DNA from 2 places in the Mycobacterium sp. NTMscope_MAC_12 genome. Region 2 is predicted to be linked to the other one. Evidence: predicted binding sites of a transcription regulator. Region 2 holds the regulator's gene; the other holds the start of a gene.

Region 1 (11,825 bases), 2.4 Mb from region 2:
AAGGTAATCGCCAACTGCGGCCGGGCGCGCAGGTTGGCCAGCTTGACCCTGCCGTAGGTGGTAAACCCCAGGACCGGTTGACCATTCGCCGGGTGTGACAACAGGCCGACGTTGACCAGCGACGCCTGCACCGTCCCGTCAGCGCGAACGGTCGATACGACGGCCAGTCCGCTTTCGGCCGCGGCCAATGCCACGGCGTCGCGCAGTGTCGTCATCGTGTCATCCTCAGTCCCCGAACGGCGTGCTGATGACGTAGCGGCTCGTCGGCACGGTGTCGATGTTCTCGTTGGCGCCAAAGGCCGTCGTGCTGGCCACCATTCGTCCCAATCGATGTTGTAGATCGTCGTCGTCGGCGGCTCCGAAGAACGCCTGAAGATCGGTGATCGCCTCCGCAGGGAACAACTCCTCGACGATGCCCGCGATTCCCGGCGCGTCCGGGGTGAGCGTGCGCACCACCCAATTCTGGGTGTAGCCGAACGTCGACTGTGTCTCGATGGCTACCGGCGTGTGGTCGCGTTGCCACCGGGTCAGCCACGTCGCCTGGTCCATGTCCGCGGGCCGGCGCAGCAACGCGATGTTGGCCAAACCCGGTGTGCGGGAACCAGACTCGACGGCAGGTGCGCTCAGCGGGACCGATTCGGTCACCAGGTACGCGGCGAGCTGCTCACACTCCTTTGCGAGCAGCTCGAGCGCGGACGTCATCTGCTCGCCGTAGCACTGCTGGGTCCACATGCTCACCACCGCGGCGACCGGTGGGTCCAGCGTCGTGAGCGTCATCAACGACTGGCGCACGGCGTCGTCACGGACATTGACCGACAATCCGAGCACACCCAGCTCCAGCAGCGCATCGGCGACCGGCCCCCGCTGCCGGGCGCACCAATCGTCGTCGGAGTCGGCGCGCATGAGCACGGCGATTACCTTTTCCATAGGCCGAACCTACCGGTGCGGGGCCGCCGGGCAGGTCTACTTCGCCAGGCGCACTTGGTGCTGGCTGCTGATCAATTTCCCGATGAGCGCGGCCAGCTGGCGGTAGGACTCGTCGCGACCGCTCGATGAGCGGTAGACCAAGCCGATTCGCCGGCCCGGGCGCGGCGCCGCGAACTGCGCCAGGCCCAGGCGGCTTCGCGAGGCCTCGACCGGCACCGCGCTCTGCGGGATCAGCGTCACGCCCAAACCGCCTGTCACGCATTGCACCGCGGTGGCCAGTGAGGCCGCCCGGGTGTTGGCGAGCTCCGCTCGGACCCCCGCCTTGTGGCAGACGTCCAGCGCCTGATCGCGCAGGCAATGCCCCTCGTCCAGCAGCAGCAGTGGCAGGTCGGCCAGCGCCGTCGCCGGAACGCGGCGCTTGCCCGCCAGCGGATGGCCGGGGGGCAGGGCGAGAACGAAATCTTCGTCGTAGATGGGGATCGCGCTGACGCCTGCGGTCTCGGCGGGCAGGGCGATCAATGCCGCATCCAATGCCCCTTCGCGCAAGACCGCCAGCAACCGTTCGGTCTGGTCCTCGGTCACCCGCAGGGTCAGCTCCGGGAGTTGCTCGGCCACCCCGGCCAGCACGGTCGGCAGCACGTAGGGCGCCACGGTGGGTATCAGCCCCAGCCGCATGTCGGTCCGCAACGGGTCCGAGGTTCCCGCCGCGGCGGCGGTGAACGCGTCGGCCGCCTCGACGACGGCCTGGGCCCGCGGCAACAACTCCGTGCCCTGGGGTGTCAAGAAGACACGCCGTGTCGAGCGCTCGACGAGGCGGGTGGCCAGTCCCGTCTCCAGCGCGGAGAGGGCCTGCGAGAGCGTCGACTGGCTGACCCCGAGAGCGGTTGCGGCACCGCTGAATTGGTGCTTCTCGGCCACCGCCACGAACGCGCGAAGGCCGGCGATCGTCGGCTGATAACTCTTATCGGACATGCCTATAAGTATAGTGGGAAATATCACCTTTACTTCAACAAGGGTAGGCGGCAACATGGTGGCAGAAAGCTAATCTTGAGTAAATCCAAATAAGGAGCGGATATGCCTCTGCTGACCATCGGCGACCAGTTCCCCGACTACGAGCTCACTGCGTTGATCGCGGGCGATCTGTCCAAGGTCGACGCCAAGCAGCCCGACGACTACTTCACCACCATCACCTCCGAGGACCACGCCGGCAAGTGGCGCGTGGTGTTCTTCTGGCCGAAGGACTTCACCTTCGTGTGCCCGACCGAGATCGCCGCCTTCGGCAAGCTCAACGACGAGTTCTCCGACCGCGACGCACAGGTTCTGGGTGTCTCGATCGACAGCGAGTTCGTGCACTTCAACTGGCGCGCGCAGCACGAGGACCTCAAGAAGCTGCCCTTCCCGATGCTCTCGGACATCAAGCGGGAGCTGAGCCTGGCCACCGGCGTGCTCAACGCCGACGGCGTGGCCGACCGGGCGACCTTCCTCGTCGACCCCAACAACGAGATCCAGTTCGTTTCGGTCACCGCGGGTTCGGTGGGCCGCAACGTCGAGGAAGTGCTGCGCGTGCTCGACGCACTGCAGTCCGACGAGTTGTGCGCGTGCAACTGGCGCAAGGGCGACCCGACGCTGGACGCCACCGAGTTGCTCAAGCAGTCGGCCTGATCCGGGCCTGATCCCGTAGGGTCTGAATAGGAGGCGAGATGAGCGTAGAGAATCTCAAGGAAGCGCTGCCGGAGTACGCCAAGGACCTCAAGCTCAACCTGGGCTCGATCACCCGCACGACCGAGCTCAACGAGGAGCAGCTGTGGGGCACGCTCTTGGCGAGCGCCGCGGCGACTCGGAACACGCAGGTGCTCAGCGAGATTGGCGCCGAGGCGGCCGACATCTTGTCCGCGGAGGCATACAACGCGGCGCTGGGAGCGGCATCGGTCATGGCCATGAACAACGTGTTCTACCGTGGCCGGGGATTCCTCGACGGCAAGTACGACGACCTGCGCGCGGGATTGCGGATGAACATCATCGCCAATCCCGGTGTGGAAAAGGCGAACTTCGAGCTGTGGTGCTTCGCGGTGTCGTCGATCAACGGATGCCCGGACTGCGTGGCTTCCCATGAGCACACGCTGCGCGAGGCCGGTGTCAGCCGGGAAACCATCCAGGAGGCACTGAAGGCCGCGGCGATCGTTTCCGGTGTGGCCCAGGCGATTGTCGCTTCCCAGACGCTGGCGACCGTCGGCTGATCGCGCCGTCGTGACCAGCGCCGTGCCGGGACCCGACTGGGTCCAGCACGCCATCTGGTGGCAGGTCTACCCGCTGGGGTTCGTGGGCGCGTTCCCCGTACCGCAGTCAAACGAGCCGCCGCAACCGGACGAACACCGGTTGCGGCGGCTCGTCGACTGGTTGGACCACGCCATCGAACTCGGGGCATCGGGCATCGCGCTGGGCCCGATCTTCGCCTCGCGCACACACGGTTACGACACCACCGACCACTACCGCATCGATCCCCGGCTCGGTGACGACGCCGATTTCGATCACCTCGTCGCCGAAGCGCACCGACGCGGCCTGCGCGTCCTGCTCGACGGCGTGTTCAACCACGTCGGGGTGGATTTCCCGCGCCATCGCGAGGCGGCCGAGGACGACGCCGCGGCGCGCTGGTTTCGCGGGCGTCCCGGACGCTTTCACACGTTCGAGGGCCACGACGGGCTGATCACCCTCAACCACGACAACCCCGACGTCGTCGACTACACCGTCGAGGTAATGGCGCACTGGTTGGGGCGCGGCGCCGACGGCTGGCGCCTCGATGCGGCTTACGCCGTGCCCCAACAGTTCTGGGCCTCGACCTTGCCGCGCGTGCGCGAGCGCTATCCGCAGGCCTGGTTCGTCGGCGAACTCATCCACGGCGACTATGCCGCGGTCGTCGGGGCCGCCACCTTCGACTCGGCCACCCAATACGAGTTGTGGAAGGCGATCTGGAGCAGCCTCAACGATGGCAACTTCTTCGAACTGGACTGGGCGCTGCAGCGCCACAACGACTTTCTGAGCCGATTCGCGCCGCTGACGTTCATCGGCAATCACGACGTGACCCGCATCGCCAGCCGGATGGAAAACCCCGCGCATGCGGCCCACGCGCTGGTGTTACTGCTCACCATCGGCGGGGTGCCCAGCGTCTACGCGGGCGACGAGCTCGGTTTTCGCGGCGTCAAGGAAGAACGTTTCGGCGGCGACGACGCGGTTCGTCCCGAATTCGGCTCTCCCCCACTGCAACTGGATGACGTCGGTGTCGAGACCTGGGCGCTGCACCAGTACCTGGTCGGGCTGCGACGCCGTCACCCCTGGCTGCATGCGGCATCCACCACCGCGCTGCGACTGGAAAACCGGCACTATATCTACGAGACGCGCAACGGTGACGACGCCCTGCTGGTGGTGCTCAACATCGACGACGAACCCCTGCGTGTGTCGTTGTCGGAGCTGGGTAAGGGACGCGCCCAGGTCATCGGCGGATCGGCGGCGCCGCCGCCGGACGTCGTCGACAGGCTGGTCGTGGAACCGCACGGCTGGCGAATCCTGCGTCCGGTCTAGGGGCGATCGCGAACGCGGCGTAGCCGGGCGAAGCGGGTCGCCCCATCTGGTCTAGGGGCGATCGCGAACGCGGCGTAGCCGGGCGAAGCGGGTCGCCGCCATCCGATCTAGTGCGACGCCAGGCGCGCCAGGGTCAGCTCGTCTTGGCGTCCGCCGTAATACTTCTCGAGCACCGCGACGAAGTCCCCGTCGTCCTCGGTGGCGTGGGCGAACAGCGTCATCGACGAGCACAGCTTGAGGTCATCGGGCGAACCGAAGATCTGCCCGACCGATCGCCCTTGCACCGCGGTGACCAGCCGGGCGCACTCGCGCAGCCGTGGGCCCAGCAGCTCATGGCGCAGGTACGCGCGAGCCTCGTCCAGCGAGGAGATGCCGTAGCGGACCGCGGTCGGGCTGCCGCCCAGGCCGCGCAGCTGCGGGAAGACGAACCACATCCAGTGACTGCGCTTTCGCCCGCCGCGTAACTCGTCGACGACATTGGCGTAGGCCGGCTCCTGGGCGTCCACAAAGCGTTGGAGATCGAACGGGTCGCCTGCCGAGTCCATACGACTACCGTTGCACAGTATGGAACTCGAAAGACGACAGGCCGTCCGACGACGAGTGCCCAAAGTGCGCGACCTCGCCCCGCTCCTGCAGTTCAAGCGGCCCGAGCTCAACGCGACCAAGCGCCGGCTCGACGCCGCCTACACCATCGAAGACCTGCGGCGCATCGCCAAACGGCGCACCCCCAAGGCGGCGTTCGACTACACCGACGGCGCCGCCGAAGACGAGCTGTCCATCGAACGCGCCCGACAAGCCTTCCGCGACATCGAATTTCATCCGACGATCCTGCGCGACGTCTCCCAAGTGACCGCAGGGTGGAACGTGCTCGGCCAGCCGGTCGTGCTGCCGTTCGCGATCGCGCCCACCGGATTCACCCGGCTGATGCACACCGAGGGCGAGATCGGCGGCGCGCACGCGGCGGCCAGGGCGGGGATCCCGTTTTCCCTGTCCACCTTGGGCACCTGCGCGATCGAGGACCTCGTCACCGCCGTCCCGCAGGGCCGCAAGTGGTTTCAGCTCTACATGTGGCGCGACCGCGAACGCTCGATGGAGCTGGTGAAACGCGCGGCCGACGCCGGCTTCGACACCCTGCTGGCCACCGTGGACGTCCCGGTCTCCGGCGCGCGGCTGCGCGACAACCGCAACGGGATGACGATCCCGCCCACGCTGACGCTGCGCACCGTGCTGGACGCGTTGCCCCACCCGAAGTGGTGGTTCGATCTGTTGACCACCGAGCCGTTGGCGTTTGCGTCGCTGGACCGCTGGCCCGGCACGGTCGCCGAATACCTGAGCACGATGTTCGACCCGAGTCTCACGTTCGACGACCTGGAGTGGATCAAGGAGCGATGGCCCGGCAAGCTCGTCGTGAAAGGGATTCAGACGCTTGCCGATGCCCGCGCGGTCGTCGACCGCGGCGTCGACGGCATCGTGTTGTCCAATCACGGTGGGCGCCAACTGGATCGGGCGCCGGTGCCGTTCCATCTGCTGCCCACGGTGGCGCGTGAGCTGGGTCAGCACACCGAGATCCTGGTGGACACCGGCATCATGTCGGGCGCCGACATCGTCGCGGCGATCGCGCTCGGCGCCCGGTGCACGCTGGTCGGGCGGGCGTACCTGTACGGCCTGATGGCCGGCGGTGAGGCGGGGGTGAGCCGTGCGATCGACATCCTGGCCGAAGGGGTGATCCGGACCATGCGCCTGCTCGGCGTCACGTGCCTCGAGGAGCTTTCGCCCCAGCACGTCACGCAGCTGCGGCGGCTGGGCCCCGTGCCGCCAGCGTGAAGCTGGCCGCACACTCGGGCCTCAATGTGAGGCTGGCCGCACACTCGCGACCGCGGGGCCCACGGGAACAAACCGGCGCCCGGCTGGGTTAAGCGCATCAGACTCAACTTTTGGAGGATTTGATGGCTGAAGCCAAGTCGGTGCCGGTGCTGTTTGTCACCGACACCATCGTGCTGCCCGGAATGGTGGTGCCGATCGCGCTGGACGACGCGGCCCGCGCGGCGACCGACGCCGCCCAGGCCAGCGAGTCGGGGCAGCTGCTGATCGCCCCCCGGCTCGAGGACCGGTACCCCTCGCACGGCGTGATCGCGAAGATCCTGCAGGTCGGGCGCATCGCCGGCGGCGGCACCGCCGCGGTGGTGCGCGGTGAGCGCAGGGCCCAGATCGGGGCGGGCGCATCCGGCCCCGGGGCGGCGCTGTGGGTCGAGGTGACCGAGGTCCCCGAGACCGAGGCGACCGACGAGATCAAGGCGCTGACAGCGGAATACAAGAAGCTGCTGCTGGCCATGCTGCAACGCCGCGAGGCCTGGGAGATCATCGACTACGTCAACCGGCTGACCGATCCGTCGGCGCTGGCCGACACCTCCGGGTACGCGTCCTACCTGACCAACACGCAGAAGAGACAGCTGCTGGAGACGATCGACGTCGCCGAGCGGCTGCGCGTGCTGATCGACTGGACCAGCGATCACCTCGCCGAGGTCGAGGTCAGCGACAAGATCGCCGAAGACGTGCGCGAGGGCATGGAGAAGACGCAGAAGGAATTCCTGCTGCGCCAGCAGCTGGCCGCCATCCGCAAGGAACTGGGCGAGGGCGAACCCGACGGCTCGGATGATTACCGGGCCCGCGTCGAGCAGGCCGATCTGCCCGAGACGGTGCGCGAGGCGGCGCTGCGCGAGGTCGGCAAGCTGGAACGCTCGAGCGACCAGAGCCCGGAGAGCGGCTGGATTCGCACCTGGCTGGACACCGTGCTCGACCTGCCGTGGAACGTCAAGACCGAGGATTCCACCGACCTGAAGGCGGCGCGGGAGGTGCTGGACGCCGATCACCACGGCCTCGACGACGTCAAAGATCGCATCGTCGAATACCTCGCCGTGCGGGCCCGTCGCGCCCAGCGCGGGCTGCAGGTGGTCGGCGGGCGCGGCTCCGGCGCCGTGATGGTCCTGGCCGGTCCCCCCGGCGTCGGCAAGACGTCGCTGGGTGAGAGCGTGGCCCGCGCGTTGGGCCGCAAGTTCGTCCGCGTCGCCCTGGGCGGCGTGCGCGACGAGGCCGAGATCCGCGGGCACCGTCGCACCTACGTGGGCGCGTTGCCGGGCCGGATCGTGCGCGCGATCGGTGAGGCGGGATCGATGAATCCCGTTGTGCTGCTGGACGAAATCGACAAGGTCGGTTCCGACTACCGCGGCGACCCGAGCGCGGCGCTGCTCGAGGTGCTCGACCCGGCGCAGAACCACACCTTCCGGGACCACTACCTGGATCTGGACCTGGATCTGTCCGATGTGGTGTTCCTGGCCACCGCCAACGTGATCGAGAACATCCCGTCGGCCCTGCTGGACCGCATGGAGCTGGTGACCATCGACGGCTACACCGAGGACGACAAGGTCGCCATCGCGCGGGACTACCTGCTGCCCCGGCAGCGGGAGCGCGCGGCGCTGACCGAGGACGAGGTCGCGGTGACCGACGCGGCGCTGCGCAAGATCGCCGCCGACTACACCCGCGAACCCGGTGTGCGACAGTTCGAACGGCTGCTGGCCAAGGCGCTGCGCAAGGCGACCACCAGGCTGGCCGACCATCCGGGACCGATCACCATCGATGAGCCGGATCTGGTTGACTACCTGGGCCGTCCGCGGTTCATGCCGGAATCGGCCGAACGGACGGCGGTGCCCGGTGTGGCCACCGGCCTGGCCGTGACGGGCCTGGGCGGTGACGTGCTCTACATCGAGGCCGGCTCCACCGACGGTGAGCCGGGCCTGCAACTGACGGGCCAACTGGGTGACGTGATGAAGGAGTCGGCGCAGATCGCGCTGTCCTACGTGCGCTCGCACTCCGCCGAGCTCGGTGTGGATCCCAAGGCCCTGGACCGGCGCATCCACGTGCACGTGCCGGCGGGCGCGGTGCCCAAGGACGGCCCGTCGGCCGGTGTCACCATGGTGACCGCCCTGGTCTCCATGGCCACCGGACGCCAGGTCCGCTCCGACGTCGGCATGACCGGCGAGGTCACGCTGAACGGCCGGGTGCTGCCCATCGGCGGTGTGAAGCAAAAGCTGCTGGCCGCCCAACGCGCCGGGCTGTCAACGGTTTTCATTCCATCGCGCAATGAGCCGGATCTCGATGACGTGCCCGCCGAGGTGCTCGAGGCGCTGGACGTGCGGCCCATGACCGACGTCGCCGAGATCGTGGCCCAGGCGCTCGAACCGCCGGCCGGGGCCGCCACGGTGGCCGCCTGATCTCGACGCCGGGCGTGACCCAGGGCTTTCCCCGTGGTCACGCCCGGCGTTGAATGAACCCGTGACTCTCAAACGACAAGTGGTCCATCGTGTTCAACGCCTGCTGGTCAATCCGGTCGGCCGGCAGCTGCCCATGACCATGCTCGAAACAACGGGACGCAAGAGCGGGCAACCGCGGCGCACCGCGGTGGGCGGGCGCGTCGTGGACAACCAGTTCTGGATGGTCTCCGAACACGGCGAACACTCGGACTACATCCGCAATATCAAAGCCGATCCCGCTGTGCGGGTGCGCGTCGCCGGCAAATGGCGCAACGGCACCGCCCACCTCCTGCCCGACGACGACGCGGTGCAGCGCCTGGGCAACCTGCCGCGGCTGAACAGCGCGATGGTGCGCCTGATGGGCAGCGACCTGCTGACCGTCCGAGTCGATCTCGACTGACCCGGCGCATGGCCTACGACGAAGACCTGGCCAATCGGATCCGCGAACTGCTCGCAGGCCAGCCCGGCATCGACGAGAAGCGCATGTTCGGCGGTCTGGCGTTCCTGGTCAACGGCAACATGTCGGTGGCCGTCAGCGGCCAGGGCGGACTGTTGGTGCGGGTGCCGCGCGAGGACACCGACAAACTCGCCGGGCGCGCGCACGTCGGCCCCATGGTGATGGCCGGGCGGGAAGCCCGGGGCTGGTTGCGCGTCGAGGCCGCCGGGGTGCAAACCAAACGCCAGCTTCACAGTTGGGTCACCCGCGGCGTCGAGCACGCCCGCAGCCTGCCGCCCAAATAGCGAGCGGTTTGCCCCGGCAGCGTGGGGGTACGCGATGCGGTATGGACTCCCGGGTGCGACGGCTGCTCGACGTTGCCGGCACGACTTATGCGGCACAGGCGCGCATCACGATGAGCGACAAGCCGATGCCGCTGTTCCAGCTTCTCGTGCTGTGCATGCTGGCCAGCAAACCCATCGACGCGGCCATCGCCATGGGCGCCGCGCGTGAACTCTTCAAGGCGGGCCTGCGGACGCCCAAAGCGGTGCTGGCCGCGGATCGACAAACCATGATCGACGCCTTCGGGCGCGCGCACTACGTGCGTTACGACGAGAGCTCGGCCACCCGGCTCACCGATATGGCCCAACGGATTCGCGACGACTACTCGGGTGATCTGCGTGAACTGGCCGATCGCAGTGGGCACGATGTGGCCGCGGCGAAACGGATGCTCAAGCAATTCAAGGGAATTGGCGACACCGGTGCCGACATCTACCTCCGCGAGGTGCAGGACGTGTGGACCTGGGTGCGCCCGTACTTCGATGATCGGGCCACCGGGACCGCCAAGCGGTTGGGGCTGCCCGCTGAGCCGAAGAAGCTGGGAACCCTTGCGCCGCGGGATAATGCGCGGCTGGCCGCCGCTCTGGTCAGGGCGTCGCTGGACGACGATGTGCGTCAGCAGGTGGCTGGCTGAGCGCGCAGTGGCCATACGTATCGGTACCTCGGGGTGGTCGTACAACCACTGGAACGATGTGCTGTATCCACCGGGAACACCGTCGGCGCGCCGTCTCGCCCGCTATGTCGAGGTGTTCGACACCGTCGAACTGAACGCCAGTTTCTACCGGTGGCCCAAGGATTCGACGTTCGAGGGCTGGCGCGATCAGCTGCCGGACGGCTTCGCGATGTCGGTCAAGGCGCATCGCGGTCTGACGCACTACCGTCGCCTGGCCTCCCCCGAGCCGTGGATCGAACGATTCGAACGGTGCTGGCAACTCCTGGGTGATCGCCGTGGCGTGCTGCTGGTACAACTGCACCCCGAACAGCAGCGCGATGACGCGCGCCTGGATTCGTTCTTACAGCTCATGCCCGCGTCGATCCGCGTCGCCGTCGAACTGCGGCACCCGTCGTGGAATCACCCCGCGGTGTTCGAGATATTGGAGCGCCATCGCGCCGCGTATGTGGTCATGAGTGGGCTCGGCCTTGCGTGCATTCCCCGCGCGACGACCGATTTGGTGTACATCCGGATGCACGGGCCGGATCCGGAGGCGAACTATGCCGGTTCCTACACCGACGACGACTTGCGGCGCTGGGCCGACCGGATCACCGCGTGGGACGGTGACGGAAAAGACGTGTGGATGTACTTCAACAACGACCTGGGCGGCCACGCGGTCCGCAATGCGCTCGACCTGCGCGAGCTGTTGCGTTGAGCGCCCACGGGTAGGCTGAAAAATCCAGGAGAACGGAGCACGAACCATGGCCAATTCGACCAGCTTCGTCATCATCGGCGGCGGACTCGCGGCAGCCAAAGCCATAGAAGCGTTGCGCGACAACAGTTTTGATGGACACATCATTGTGTTCGCCGACGAGGAGCATCTGCCCTACGAGCGGCCCCCGCTGTCGAAGGACTATCTGGCCGGCAAAAAGTCGCTGAACGATTTCACCGTGCAGAACTCCGACTGGTACCGCGACAACAACGTCGACCTCCGGCTCAACACGCGGGTGACCGCCCTGGACGCGGCCGGCCACACCGTGGGGTTGCCCGACGGCGCCACCGTTCCCTACGACAAGCTGCTGTTGGCGACGGGATCGGCCTCGCGGCGCCCGCCGATACCGGGATCGGACTCCGGCGGTGTGCATTACCTACGCACCTATGAAGACGCCGCCGCGTTGAATGCCGTGCTGACCGAAGGGACTTCGCTCGCGGTCGTCGGGGCCGGGTGGATCGGGCTGGAAGTGGCCGCGAGTGCGCGTCAGCGAGGCGTCGACGTCACCGTCGTCGAAGCCGCCAAACAACCGCTGATGGCCGCGCTGGGTGAGACCGTCGGCGAGGTGTTCGCCGCCCTGCATCGCGAGCACGGGGTGGATCTTCGGCTCGAGACGCAGGTCGAGGAGATCACCCGGGCCGACGGTTCGGCGACCGGCCTGCGAATGCGGGACGGCGAGACGATCGCCGCCGACGCCGTGCTGGTGGCCGTCGGCGCCAAACCCAACATCGAACTGGCCGAGCAGGCCGGGCTCTCCCTGGGTGACGGCGGGGTGCTCGTCGACGCGTCGTTGCGCACCAGCGATCCCGACATCTA
Region 2 (11,825 bases):
GACCGAGGAGGATGATGCCGCCGACCACAGCCACGCCGACAGCGAGAGACCAACGAGCCCCGACCAGCGCGTCGATGACCGCCAATAGGCACAGCGCGCCGACGAAGGAATAGCGCAGCACGCGCCACCAACGGGCTTTTTCTCCGCCGCCGACCATCAGTGCCCCTCTCGTGTTGCGATTAGCGGGGAGTAATGGCACGCGGATAACCAGTTAGGCGCCCACTCCAGCGGTGGATCGTATAGCGCGGTCGCTGTCAGTCGCGCGATCAGCGTCTCCCATTCAGCCGTGATTATCTGTGATGCCGACTCGCTGTCGATGATGCCGATGCGCGACGCGTCACACGCCAACGGTGGAATGGCCGCGGAGAATCCGTTCGACCCGGTCCAGCAGCTCGCTGGGGTTGTCGTGGGCGCCGTCCTTCCAGGCCACGAGTGCATTAAGAAGGTTAATCGGCTGAACGGTCAACTGCAGACCGAGCAGCAGTGTCTTGGTCGCATCATTGCCCAAATCTGCTGCCCGGTAGGCAATTGCGACTTGCAACGACTGGCCGCTCCTTCCATTCGGGACGACCTTGGGCTCGATCGACACGACACACTCACGCCTGATTTCGGTCAACTCCTCTTTGGGCGCAGTCAGACGCACGGTCAACGCCGAGGGCGAAATACGCAGAAGGCACCGGCGCCACATACGTACAGCGCTGGAAACGAAGAGTGGCGTCAGAACCAGCAGAAGGATCCCGGTAAACCGAAGCCATGCCGGATTGCCGGGTGCACACCCCGCGCTGATACCGGCGACAGCTAGCAAAGGGATCAGCACGTTCAAGACGTACACATTCCCCTCGTACCACGGGATGTATCTACAAATAATCTCGTCGCCAGCCCGGGTGACTCCCGGCCGAAAAATTCGGCGTCTTCCGAGGATGAACATGAGTGCCGCGCAAAATGCGATCAGGGACAGGTACCACTGCACGCCGACCGACATCGCTACCGCCGCAAGCAGGAATAGAGCGGCGCCAAAGGTGTAGCGCAGTCTCCGCCCCCACCGGCCGCTTGTCTCGTCGTCGACCATCAGTGACGGTCTCGCGTCGTGGTCACGGGAGCCGGACCAGCCGGCGCGGCACCCATTTGTACAGACAGCCAGACATTTTCCCGCTCTACCGGTGAATCATGTAGGGCGGTCACCGTGAGTTGCGCAATCAGCGTCTCCTGTTCAGCCGAGATGATCCGCGATCGTGACACACTGTCGATGGTGCCGAGCTCATGGGTAATCTGCATCGCCAGCAACCCCTGAATTCCGATGGATTCAGCTGCGGGGCCGAGTTCCCGGCGCACCTCATAACATTCCGGCGTCGTCTGCAGCTGCTGCTCGACCAGCATCGCGAAAACGTCCGCGGGGTCCAGGGCGGTCTCGACACGATGCATCGTCAACACCGCGTTAGCGCCGAATGTGTCGATGCACGGGTCGGCGCGACAAACCCATACCCGGGCCCCAACTGCGGAATCGAACGGTTCCCAACCCCGTGGTACCCCGACCTCCACGACAAGCCCGGCGAATCGGTCGACCGGGGATACAGCAACGCCGTGCTTCTCTATGAACTCATCAAATCGCATCGTCGCCGACCTACCCGAAACCGAAAACCGATTCCACACCGTGCACCACACTCCCGACCGCATCCGCGACCGGATGCCAGAGTTCTCCGACCACCTTCGATCCACCCCAGGCGGCGACTGCGCCCACGCCGGCGCCCACCACCAGGCCAAGGGCCGTCCCTGCCCCAGGAACGACCGAACCGATCGCTGCCCCAGCTGCCGCGTCTCCTGCTAACGCGCCCAAACCCAGCCCTAATACGGTTCCGACGCCCTCCCGGGTGACGGCCTCGGAAACCGAGTTGCCGTCATGGATGTCGGACATGACGGCGGGTACCGCGCTGGCCGCAGCGACCACCCCGCCCACGCGGGAGAACCCCTTCAGCTCGATGCCGCCGATCTTCGGGTCCTCGAACCACCGCAACAAGCCCGGATCAGCCTTGCCGGGACCCGTGCCCGGGGACTCGGCGATCAATCTGGTCGTCGCCCCACGCACACCGTCGGCGGTACCACCGGCGATCGCGCCCGCAGCCCCGGTCAGCACCTCCCCCTTCGTCGGGGCCAACGCGGGCCCCCCGCCGGGCTGGTCGGCCGATCCCTGATCGGGCGCGGCCTGGGGGGCTGTCAGGTCATAGCCGTCCGCGTGCAGGGTCCCCATTGCGTTCTGAAACGAGTTGGCGTAGCCGTTGCGGGTGGATTGCAGCTGGCCCAGCGCGGCTTTGGTGTCGCGGATGGCGTCGTCTTCACGGCCGCTGATAAACGCATCCAGCGCGTGTCGATCTTCCGCGGTGAGGGTGGGATCTTTTTCCATCTCCACCGCTTGCCCGATGAAGCCGTCCAGCTGCTGCAACTGACCTTCTAACGCCGCGATCTGTCCGGCCGCGGTCTTTTGCGCCTCGGCCAGGTTGGCAGCGATGTTTTCCAGGTCCGCACCGATCTTGGGTAGCTGCAAGGACTGCGCCCCAAGGGTTTTCGTGACCCGCTGCACTTCGTCGGAGCCGGTGATAGGGGAATCCCCATTCTGATGGTTCCAGGCAGCGTCAAAGCGGCTACGGGCTTGGTCGAACGCATTGCTGGCCTCGGCAGTGCATCGGCCCGCCTTGAGAAACGCCTCCGCCAGCTGAGAAATCTGAAACGGGCTACCTGCCTGCAGGCTCCGATTGACCGCCCACGGATCACCACCGGCTTCGGCGATCAGCGCAGCGACGCTGATGTAGCGGAGTTGCATGGAGTCGTGAGGTCTTCTTGGTTAGGTCGGGCCTGAGCGAGCACCGGTGACTGGGCGGTGACACAACGCGGCAGATCGATACCCACCCCCGCCACGCTGCCGACAAGGTTAGCGCCTAGAACGTATTGACCTTCTCGATGCTGACGAACATGCCGTGCTTGGTCTGGTCGTTGGTGAAGCGGGTGCCCTCGGCGTTGGCGATGATCGTCCAGCCCTGGGCGGCGTAGGTCTGATACTCGATCTTGACAGTCGGGATGGCTCCCAGGTTGCCCAGCACCCACTGCACCTTGCCGCCGGTGGTGATGCTGACGCCGTTGGCGTGCTCACCGTCCTGCAGCGGGGAGTTGGTGAAGGGCGCCTCGCAGCCGACGGTGTCCTTGTTGATCTGGCAGCGCGTCACGCCGGATTTGGTCTCGATGAAGACGTAGCCATTCTGGTCGGGCGGCAGCGGGATGGCGCCGGCCGGATTCGTGGGGCCCGTCGGCGCGCCCGGGGCCCCCGGAGCGGGCGCGGCGGTGACCGACGGCGACGGCGGCGTGGATCGGGGCGTGGGGAAGGACGGCTCGCTGGGACCCGCCCCGGGCGAGGCCACCGGCCGCCCGCCGATGACGGAGCTGCAACCCGACACCGACCCGGCGAACAGCACTACGAGCAGCAGCGAACCACCGGCCAGGCTTCGCCGCGCATTATCCGATAACCGCACCCGCCGCTCCCCAGACGATTCGAATGGCGGCACTCAGGTTACTCACCCACCGCCGACAGTCGCTGCACTCGAGCGACTATCGATGCGGCGCCGATGGTGAAGTTTTATCGCCGCGTGACCGACTCCGCGCGGCGACCGTGCGTCGCGGCCGCCGAGTCGGTCGTCGGCGTCGCACCCGAACTATGCGACCCCGGGAACAACACGCGGCCTCGGGCCGTTAACATGATCGACAAGTTGAGTGAACCAGACTCAAGACCCAGGTTGACAGCCGATCGCCCCAGGGGCAGGCTTGAGCGGGGTTCACTCAGCATAGTGGCACCAAACAGGCTCTACACAATCAGGAGGAATCACTATGGCTCGTGCGGTCGGTATCGACCTCGGGACCACCAACTCCGTCGTCGCAGTCCTCGAGGGCGGTGACCCCGTCGTCGTCGCCAACTCCGAGGGCTCGCGGACCACCCCGTCCATCGTCGCGTTCGCGCGCAACGGCGAGGTGCTCGTCGGCCAGCCCGCCAAGAACCAGGCGGTCACCAACGTCGACCGCACCATCCGTTCGGTCAAGCGGCACATGGGCACCGACTGGTCCATCGAGATCGATGACAAGAAATACACCGCCCAGGAGATCAGCGCCCGCGTGCTGATGAAGCTGAAGCGTGACGCCGAAGCGTACCTGGGTGAGGACGTCACCGACGCGGTCGTCACCGTGCCGGCGTACTTCAACGACGCCCAGCGTCAGGCGACCAAGGAAGCCGGCCAGATCGCCGGCCTGAACGTGCTGCGCATCGTCAACGAGCCGACCGCGGCCGCACTGGCTTACGGCCTGGACAAGGGCGAGAAGGAACAGACCATCCTGGTCTTCGACCTCGGTGGCGGCACGTTCGACGTCTCGCTGCTCGAGATCGGTGAGGGCGTGGTCGAGGTCCGCGCGACCAGCGGTGACAACCACCTCGGTGGGGACGACTGGGATGACCGCGTCGTCGAGTGGCTGGTCGACAAGTTCAAGGGCACCAGCGGAATTGACCTGACCAAGGACAAGATGGCGATGCAGCGGCTGCGTGAGGCCGCGGAGAAGGCCAAGATCGAGCTCTCGAGTTCGCAGAGCACGTCGATCAACCTGCCCTACATCACCGTGGACGCGGACAAGAACCCGCTGTTCCTCGACGAACAGCTCACGCGCGCCGAATTCCAGCGCATCACACAGGATCTGCTGGACCGCACCCGTCAGCCCTTCCAGTCCGTGATCAAGGACGCCGGCATCTCGGTGTCCGAGATCGACCACGTCGTGCTGGTGGGTGGTTCCACCCGGATGCCCGCGGTGACCGAGCTGGTCAAGGAGCTCACCGGCGGCAAGGAACCCAACAAGGGCGTCAACCCCGACGAGGTTGTTGCCGTGGGTGCCGCGCTACAGGCGGGTGTCCTCAAGGGTGAGGTGAAAGACGTTCTGCTGCTTGACGTTACGCCGCTGAGCTTGGGTATCGAGACCAAGGGTGGCGTGATGACCAAGCTCATCGAGCGCAACACCACGATCCCGACCAAGCGGTCGGAGACCTTCACCACGGCCGATGACAACCAGCCGTCGGTGCAGATCCAGGTGTACCAGGGTGAGCGCGAAATCGCTTCGCACAACAAGCTGCTCGGCTCCTTCGAGCTGACCGGCATCCCGCCGGCCCCGCGCGGCGTCCCGCAGATCGAGGTCACCTTCGACATCGACGCCAACGGCATCGTGCACGTCACGGCCAAGGACAAGGGCACCGGCAAGGAGAACACGATCAAAATCCAGGAGGGCTCCGGCCTGTCCAAGGAGGAGATCGACCGGATGATCAAGGACGCCGAGGCGCACGCCGAGGAGGACCGCCAGCGTCGCGAGGAAGCCGACGTCCGCAACCAGGCGGAATCGCTGGTCTACCAGACGGAGAAGTTCGTCAAGGACCAGCGCGAAGCCGAGGGCGGGTCGAAGGTTCCCGAGGACACGCTGGCCAAGGTCGACGCCGCGATCGCCGAGGCCAAGTCGGCCCTGGGTGGCAGCGACATTGCCGCGATCAAGTCGGCGATGGAGAAGCTGGGCCAGGAGTCGCAGGCGCTCGGGCAGGCGATCTACGAGGCCACCCAGGCCTCGGGCGAGCAGGCCGACGCGACCGGCGGGGCGTCGGGTTCAGCGGGTTCCGCTGACGACGTCGTGGACGCGGAGGTGGTCGACGATGACCGGGAGTCCAAGTGACAGAAGGAAATCCACAGGAACAGGTGACCGTCACCGACAAGCGGCGAATCGATCCTGAGACCGGTGAAGTACGGCAGGTCCCTCCCGGCGATACGCCGGGAGGGACGGCGCCGGCCGACGAGCCGGCGGTCCAGGGCGAGGGCAAACTCGCCGAGCTGACCGCCGATCTGCAACGCGTGCAGGCCGACTTCGCCAACTACCGCAAGCGGGCGCTGCGCGACCAGCAGGCCGCGGCGGACCGGGCCAAGGCCGCCGTCGTGAACCAATTGCTGGGCGTGCTCGACGATCTCGACCGGGCGCGCAAGCACGGCGACCTCGAGTCGGGCCCGCTGAAGGCGGTCGCCGACAAGCTGGAGGGCGCGCTGACCGGGCTCGGCCTGACGGCGTTCTGCGAGGAGGGCGAGGACTTCGACCCGGTGCTGCACGAGGCCGTTCAGCACGAGGGCGATGGCTCCCGCCCGGTGATCGGCACCGTCATGCGGCAGGGCTACAAGCTCGGTGATCAAATCCTGCGCCACGCCATGGTCGGTGTCGTCGACACGGTCGCCGACGACGGCGACGAATCGGCCGCGACCGGTGAGTCCGACGAAACCGCGCCGGTGGAATCGGACGATAACGCCGGCACATCCGGTGACTAGCCCACACAATCAGCACAACAGAAAGGTGAGGAGGTGACGCGACATGGCCCAGCGTGAATGGGTCGAAAAAGACTTCTACAAGGAGCTGGGCGTCTCCTCTGACGCCAGCCCCGAAGAGATCAAGCGCGCCTACCGCAAGTTGGCGCGCGATCTGCATCCGGACGCCAACCCGGACAATCCCGCCGCCGGTGAACGATTCAAAGCGGTGTCGGAGGCGCACAACGTGTTGTCCGATCCGGCCAAGCGCAAGGAATACGACGAAACCCGAAGGCTGTTCGCCGGCGGCGGTTTTGGCGGGCGCCGGTTCGATACCGGCGGCTTCGGTGGCTTCAACGTCGGCGGCGATGGGGCGGAGTTCAACCTCAACGATCTGTTCGATGCCGCCGGCCGCAGCGGCGGCACCAACATCGGCGACCTGTTCGGCGGATTGTTCGGGCGCGGCGCCGGCGCCCGTCCCAGCCGGCCGCGCCGCGGCAACGACCTCGAGACCGAGACCCAGCTGAATTTCGTCGAGGCCGCCAAGGGTGTGGCGATGCCGCTGCGGCTGACCAGCCCGGCGCCGTGCACCAACTGCCATGGCAGCGGGGCTCGGCCGGGCACCAGCCCAAAGGTGTGTCCCACGTGCAACGGCTCCGGCGTGGTCAACCGCAATCAGGGCGCGTTCGGTTTCTCCGAACCCTGCACCGATTGCCGGGGCAGCGGCTCGATCATCGAGCACCCCTGCGAGGAGTGCAAGGGCACCGGGGTCACCACGCGGACCCGCACCATCAACGTGCGCATCCCGCCCGGCGTCGAGGACGGACAGCGCATCCGGCTGCCCGGCCAGGGTGAAGCCGGTCTGCGCGGCGCGCCGTCGGGCGACCTGTACGTGACGGTGCATGTGCGGCCGGACAAGGTGTTCGGGCGCGACGGCGACGACCTGACCGTCACGGTTCCCGTCAGCTTCACCGAATTGGCTTTGGGCTCAACCATTTCGGTGCCCACGCTGGACGGAAAAGTCGGTGTCAGGGTGCCCAAGGGCACTTCCGACGGCCGCATCCTGCGGGTCCGCGGACGCGGCGTGCCCAAGCGCAGCGGCGGCAACGGGGACCTGCTGGTCACCGTCAAGGTCGCCGTGCCACCGAATCTGGAGGGCGCGGCACAGGAAGCGCTGGAGGCGTATGCCGCCGCGGAGCGTTCCAGTGGCTTTGACCCACGGGCCGGATGGGCGGGTAATCGCTGATGGCCAAGGGCTCGAGTAATTCAAGAAATGAGGATGCCCGAACCTTCCTGATCTCGGTCGCCGCCGAGCTGGCCGGCATGCACGCCCAAACGCTGCGCACCTACGACCGCCTCGGCCTGGTCAGCCCGCGCCGCACTTCCGGTGGGGGACGCCGCTATTCGGAGCACGACGTCGACCTACTGCGTGAGGTACAACGGCTCTCGCAGGACGAGGGGGTAAACCTCGCGGGCATCAAGCGGATCATCGAGCTGACCAACCAGGTCGAGGCGCTGCAGGCGCGGATCAAAGAGCTGAGCGAGGAGTTGGCGCAGACGCGCGCCAGCCAGCGCCGCGACCTGGCGGTGGTGCCCAAGAGCACCGCGCTGGTGGTGTGGCAGCCGCGCCGGGGACGCTAATTGTTCACTTGCGCCGCAAGGGTTCCCGTCTCCGGAGGCATACAAAGTTCGCAAAAGCGCTAGCGCATGTGCTAGCGCTTTTCGCATTCACCTAGTGGTCATCAGACAGCGACTGCAGTGACGAGAGTGGTCACTGTGATCGCACCCGGAGCGAAAACTGCGTCACCGCGGGCTCACCCGGCGCGGCGCAGCGGTAGCCGCCGCGGCGCAGCGCGTCGGTCGGCGCGGCCATCGGCTCGAAGCACACGATGGCCGTGGCGGGATCGTCGACCGGCGGCGCGAAGATTTGCGCGGCCGGATAGCCCCGTTCGAAATGCACCTCGATGCGGCGTCCGCCGCCGGACACCGCGAACACCGCACCCTCGGCCACCTGGTCGTAGGAGTCGTCAAAGGTCTTGTCGCGCAACGCCTCTTCTCGCGCCGGTTGCGGCTGGGAATCGCCAGTGGGCAGCCCCTGGTCGTCGAGGCCGAGGTGGCGCAGCGCGGGGGTCTCGATGATCCAGTCGCCGCGGGGGACGCCCGGCAGCTGCAGGTAGGGATGGAAGCCGAAGCACAGCGGCACCGCCGCGTCGCCGGTGGCGGCGACGGTGGTCCGCACCGTCAGCGTCCGGTCGGCCAGTCGCGCGGTCACCGTCAACAGATGCGGGTACGGGAAGCTGGCCAGCAGGTGCGGATCGGCGCCGAAATCCACCTGCGCGGTCAGCTCGTTGGCGCTTTCGTCCGTCACCCGCCAGCCGGGATAGGCGGCCAGGACGCCGTGGATGGGCAGTCCGTTGGGGTCGGCGCGCACCCCGTTTTCGCCCGGGGTCAGGGTGACCGTCGCGCCCTGGGCCGTATAGGTGGCCTCGCCCAACCGGTTTGCCCACGGATACAGGATGGGGATCCCCATCGTCTTGCCGTCGGTGATGTAGGCGTCCAGGCCGCGGCGCTGGCCGAGCAGCTCGGCGCCGTCGTCGCGCAAGGACGTGCCGATCATCCCCGCGCCGGGAACGAATTGGGCGACCAGCGGCGACGAAGGGTCGCGCAGGGTGACGGCGTGCATGGTTACCTCCAGAGCGGGTCGTGCTGAATGCGTTCGGGCGGAGCGCCTTTGGCGAGCAGGGCGGACTTGGTGGCGGTGACCATCGCCGGCCCGCCGCAGATCAGGATTTGCCGGTCGCCCCAGCCGCCGTACTTGGTCACCACGTCGGGCAGCCGGCCGGTCTGGTGCACGTGCAGGCCCCGCGGCGGGGTGACGTCGGGATAGTCGGCGGCCCAGGCCGGGTCGGCGCTGTACTCCGAGACCGGCGAGACCGACAGCCACGGATTGTGCGACGCGACCTGCCACAGGGTGGGCAGGTCGTAGAGTTCGCAGCGGTAGCGCGCGCCGAAGAACAGATGTATCCGCGGATTGACCGCGTACCGGGACAGGTCCATGATGAGCGCCCGCAGCGGCGCCAGCCCCGTGCTGCCGGCGACCATCAGCACGTCGCCGCCCTCTCGATCGACGCCCAGGCCGCCGTGCGGGCTGGACAGCCGCCACCGGTCGCCGGGCCGGGTTTCGTTGACGATCGCGGTGCTGACCAGGCCGCCGGGCACCAGGCGCACGTGGAACTCGATGCCGCCGCCGGGATCGGCCGGAATGGCGGGGCTCAGATACCGCCAGCGGCGGGGGCATTGCGGCACATGGGCGTTGACGTATTGCCCGGGGTGGTAGTGCATCGGCTGATCGAGCTGCAGCCGAACGACCGTCAGATCCCGGGACACCCGCAGGTGCTCGATGACGGTGCCGTCCCACCAGGCGGGTCCCTCCTCGGCGTCCGCGGCGCCGCTCATCACCCCGGTGATCAGGTTCAGCGACTGCCTGGCCGCGTCGTCGACGGCGGAGGTCCAGGCCGCGCCCAGCTGGGAGCGCAGCGTCGCCAACAACGCGCGACCCAGGGTTTCGTAATGGTGGGGCAGCACACCGTATTTGCGATGGTCCCGCCCGAGCTGGGCCAAAAACGTCACCGGCTCCTGCGCGCGCCGAGCGACCAGTTCGCCGTACACCCAGTGCAGGGCATGGCCGAAAGCGGCGCGCTGGGCGCTCATTTCGGGTGGGAACAGATCGCGCACCGAGGCGTCGAGGGCGAACCAGTGGGTGTAGAAGCGGTGCACGAGGTCACCGGAATCACCCTGGGAGCCTGAGCGGCCCGCGCGGTCGGGTTCGAAGGCGTCGCGCAGCACGCGCAGCGCTTGGACGTCCTCGAGGCTCACGGGCCCCGATTCTAGGCTCGGACTCCGTGGATTCAGCCTTGCCGGACGACGCTGGCGGACCCGGCGTTGACGATCGTGGGTGAACCCCAGTGGTAGAGAACGACGTTGCCGGTTCCGGATGAGCTGACCGCGTCCGTGCTGTCGACCGTGACGCGATTGCCCTCGCCGGAGACGGTGACGCTGGTGCAGTGGCCGGTGAGGGTGATCGTGTTGTTTGTTCCGCTCACCGACAGATAGCCCGCGTGGCAGGGCAGCGTCTTCGTGGTGCGGGCGCCGCTGACCTGCAGCGTGCCGGACTCGGGAACCGCGGTCGACGCGCTGCCGCCGGCGAGGTCGGTGTGCAGGCCAACGGAGATAAGGCCGGCGAGCGCCAGCCCGGCCGCGAGGGCGGCCGGCCATAAGCCGGTCCCCCGGCGCGGGGTGCCGGCGAGCTCGGCGTCGGCCTGGTCGGGGTGCTGCATCGTCTGCGTCATCGCTAGGGGGGTACCCCGTAGGGCGTGTCCCTCAAAACTCGATAGAGTTGAGCGGAACAGACTCAACATTGACGACGTTGAACAAGCAGACAAGCATTTTTGCCAGCTCCCTTTCGACCCGAATGGAGGCGTCGTGGACTCTTTCAACCCGACCACCAAGGCCCAGGCGGCGCTGACGTCGGCGCTGCAGGCGGCCTCGGCCGCCGGGAACCCCGAGATCCGGCCGGCCCACCTGCTGATGGCGTTGCTGACCCAGGCGGACGGCATCGCCGCGCCGCTGCTTCAGGCCGTGGGCGTCGAGCCCGCCGCCATCCGCGCCGAAGCCGAGCGTCTGCTGGAGCGGCTGCCGCAGGCCAGCGGCGCCAGCTCGCAGCCGCAGCTGTCGCGCGAGTCGCTGGCCGCCATCACCACCGCCCAGCAACTGGCCACCGAGATGGACGACGAGTACGTCTCCACCGAACACCTGATGGTGGGCCTGGCCACCGGCGACTCGGAGGTTGCCAAGCTGCTCACGGGGCACGGCGCGTCGCCGCAGGCCCTGCGGGAGGCGTTCGTCAAGGTTCGCGGCAGCGCCCGGGTCACCAGCGCCGACCCCGAGGCCACCTATCAGGCGCTGGAGAAGTACTCCACCGACCTGACCGCGCGCGCCCGCGAGGGCGAACTGGACCCGGTCATCGGCCGCGACAACGAGATTCGCCGCGTCGTGCAGGTGCTGAGCCGGCGCACCAAGAACAACCCGGTGCTGATCGGTGAGCCCGGTGTCGGCAAGACCGCGATCGTGGAGGGCCTCGCGCAGCGCATCGTCGCCGGCGACGTGCCGGAGAGCCTGCGCGACAAGACCGTCATCAGCCTGGACCTCGGCTCGATGGTCGCGGGCGCGAAGTACCGCGGCGAGTTCGAGGAGCGGCTCAAGGCCGTCCTCGATGACATCAAGAACTCCGCCGGGCAGATCATCACCTTCATCGACGAGCTGCACACCATCGTCGGCGCCGGCGCGACCGGCGAGGGGGCGATGGACGCCGGCAACATGATCAAGCCGATGCTGGCCCGCGGCGAGCTGCGCCTGGTCGGCGCCACCACGCTCGACGAGTACCGCAAGTACATCGAGAAGGACGCCGCGCTGGAG

Evidence for each region. The regulator HspR, encoded in region 2, represses chaperone genes until heat shock. The targets are predictions, from matches to a motif close to ANNTGAGTNNNNNNNACTCANNT.
Region 1: the regulator HspR is predicted to act here: its motif matches at 6,414-6,436, upstream of lon (endopeptidase La).

The regions. Positions count from the first base shown of each region.
Region 1 covers NZ_CDRJYY010000001.1:2,386,961-2,398,785, forward strand. The annotation lists gene AC0KS4_RS11005 (TIGR03618 family F420-dependent PPOX class oxidoreductase) at 1-215, opposite strand, end outside; gene AC0KS4_RS11010 (EthD domain-containing protein) at 226-927, opposite strand; gene AC0KS4_RS11015 (hydrogen peroxide-inducible genes activator) at 964-1,899, opposite strand; gene AC0KS4_RS11020 (peroxiredoxin) at 2,002-2,589, shown strand; gene AC0KS4_RS11025 (alkyl hydroperoxide reductase) at 2,628-3,164, shown strand; gene AC0KS4_RS11030 (alpha-amylase family protein) at 3,175-4,503, shown strand; gene AC0KS4_RS11035 (DUF1810 domain-containing protein) at 4,611-5,048, opposite strand; gene AC0KS4_RS11040 (alpha-hydroxy acid oxidase) at 5,068-6,327, shown strand; gene lon (endopeptidase La) at 6,450-8,771, shown strand; gene AC0KS4_RS11050 (nitroreductase family deazaflavin-dependent oxidoreductase) at 8,833-9,210, shown strand; gene AC0KS4_RS11055 (TfoX/Sxy family protein) at 9,219-9,551, shown strand; gene AC0KS4_RS11060 (endonuclease) at 9,593-10,219, shown strand; gene AC0KS4_RS11065 (DUF72 domain-containing protein) at 10,227-10,952, shown strand; gene AC0KS4_RS11070 (NAD(P)/FAD-dependent oxidoreductase) at 10,999-11,825, shown strand, end outside.
Region 2 covers NZ_CDRJYY010000001.1:4,834,950-4,846,774, reverse strand. The annotation lists gene AC0KS4_RS22490 (hypothetical protein) at 1-157, opposite strand, end outside; gene AC0KS4_RS22485 (hypothetical protein) at 338-1,069, opposite strand; gene AC0KS4_RS22480 (LpqN/LpqT family lipoprotein) at 1,069-1,611, opposite strand; gene AC0KS4_RS22475 (putative alpha/beta hydrolase) at 1,622-2,815, opposite strand; gene AC0KS4_RS22470 (hypothetical protein) at 2,931-3,518, opposite strand; gene dnaK (molecular chaperone DnaK) at 3,871-5,736, shown strand; gene grpE (nucleotide exchange factor GrpE) at 5,733-6,374, shown strand; gene dnaJ (molecular chaperone DnaJ) at 6,418-7,596, shown strand; gene AC0KS4_RS22450 (heat shock protein transcriptional repressor HspR) at 7,596-7,991, shown strand; gene AC0KS4_RS22445 (aldose 1-epimerase) at 8,122-9,033, opposite strand; gene AC0KS4_RS22440 (FAD-binding oxidoreductase) at 9,036-10,226, opposite strand; gene AC0KS4_RS22435 (DUF3060 domain-containing protein) at 10,259-10,699, opposite strand; gene clpB (ATP-dependent chaperone ClpB) at 10,833-11,825, shown strand, end outside.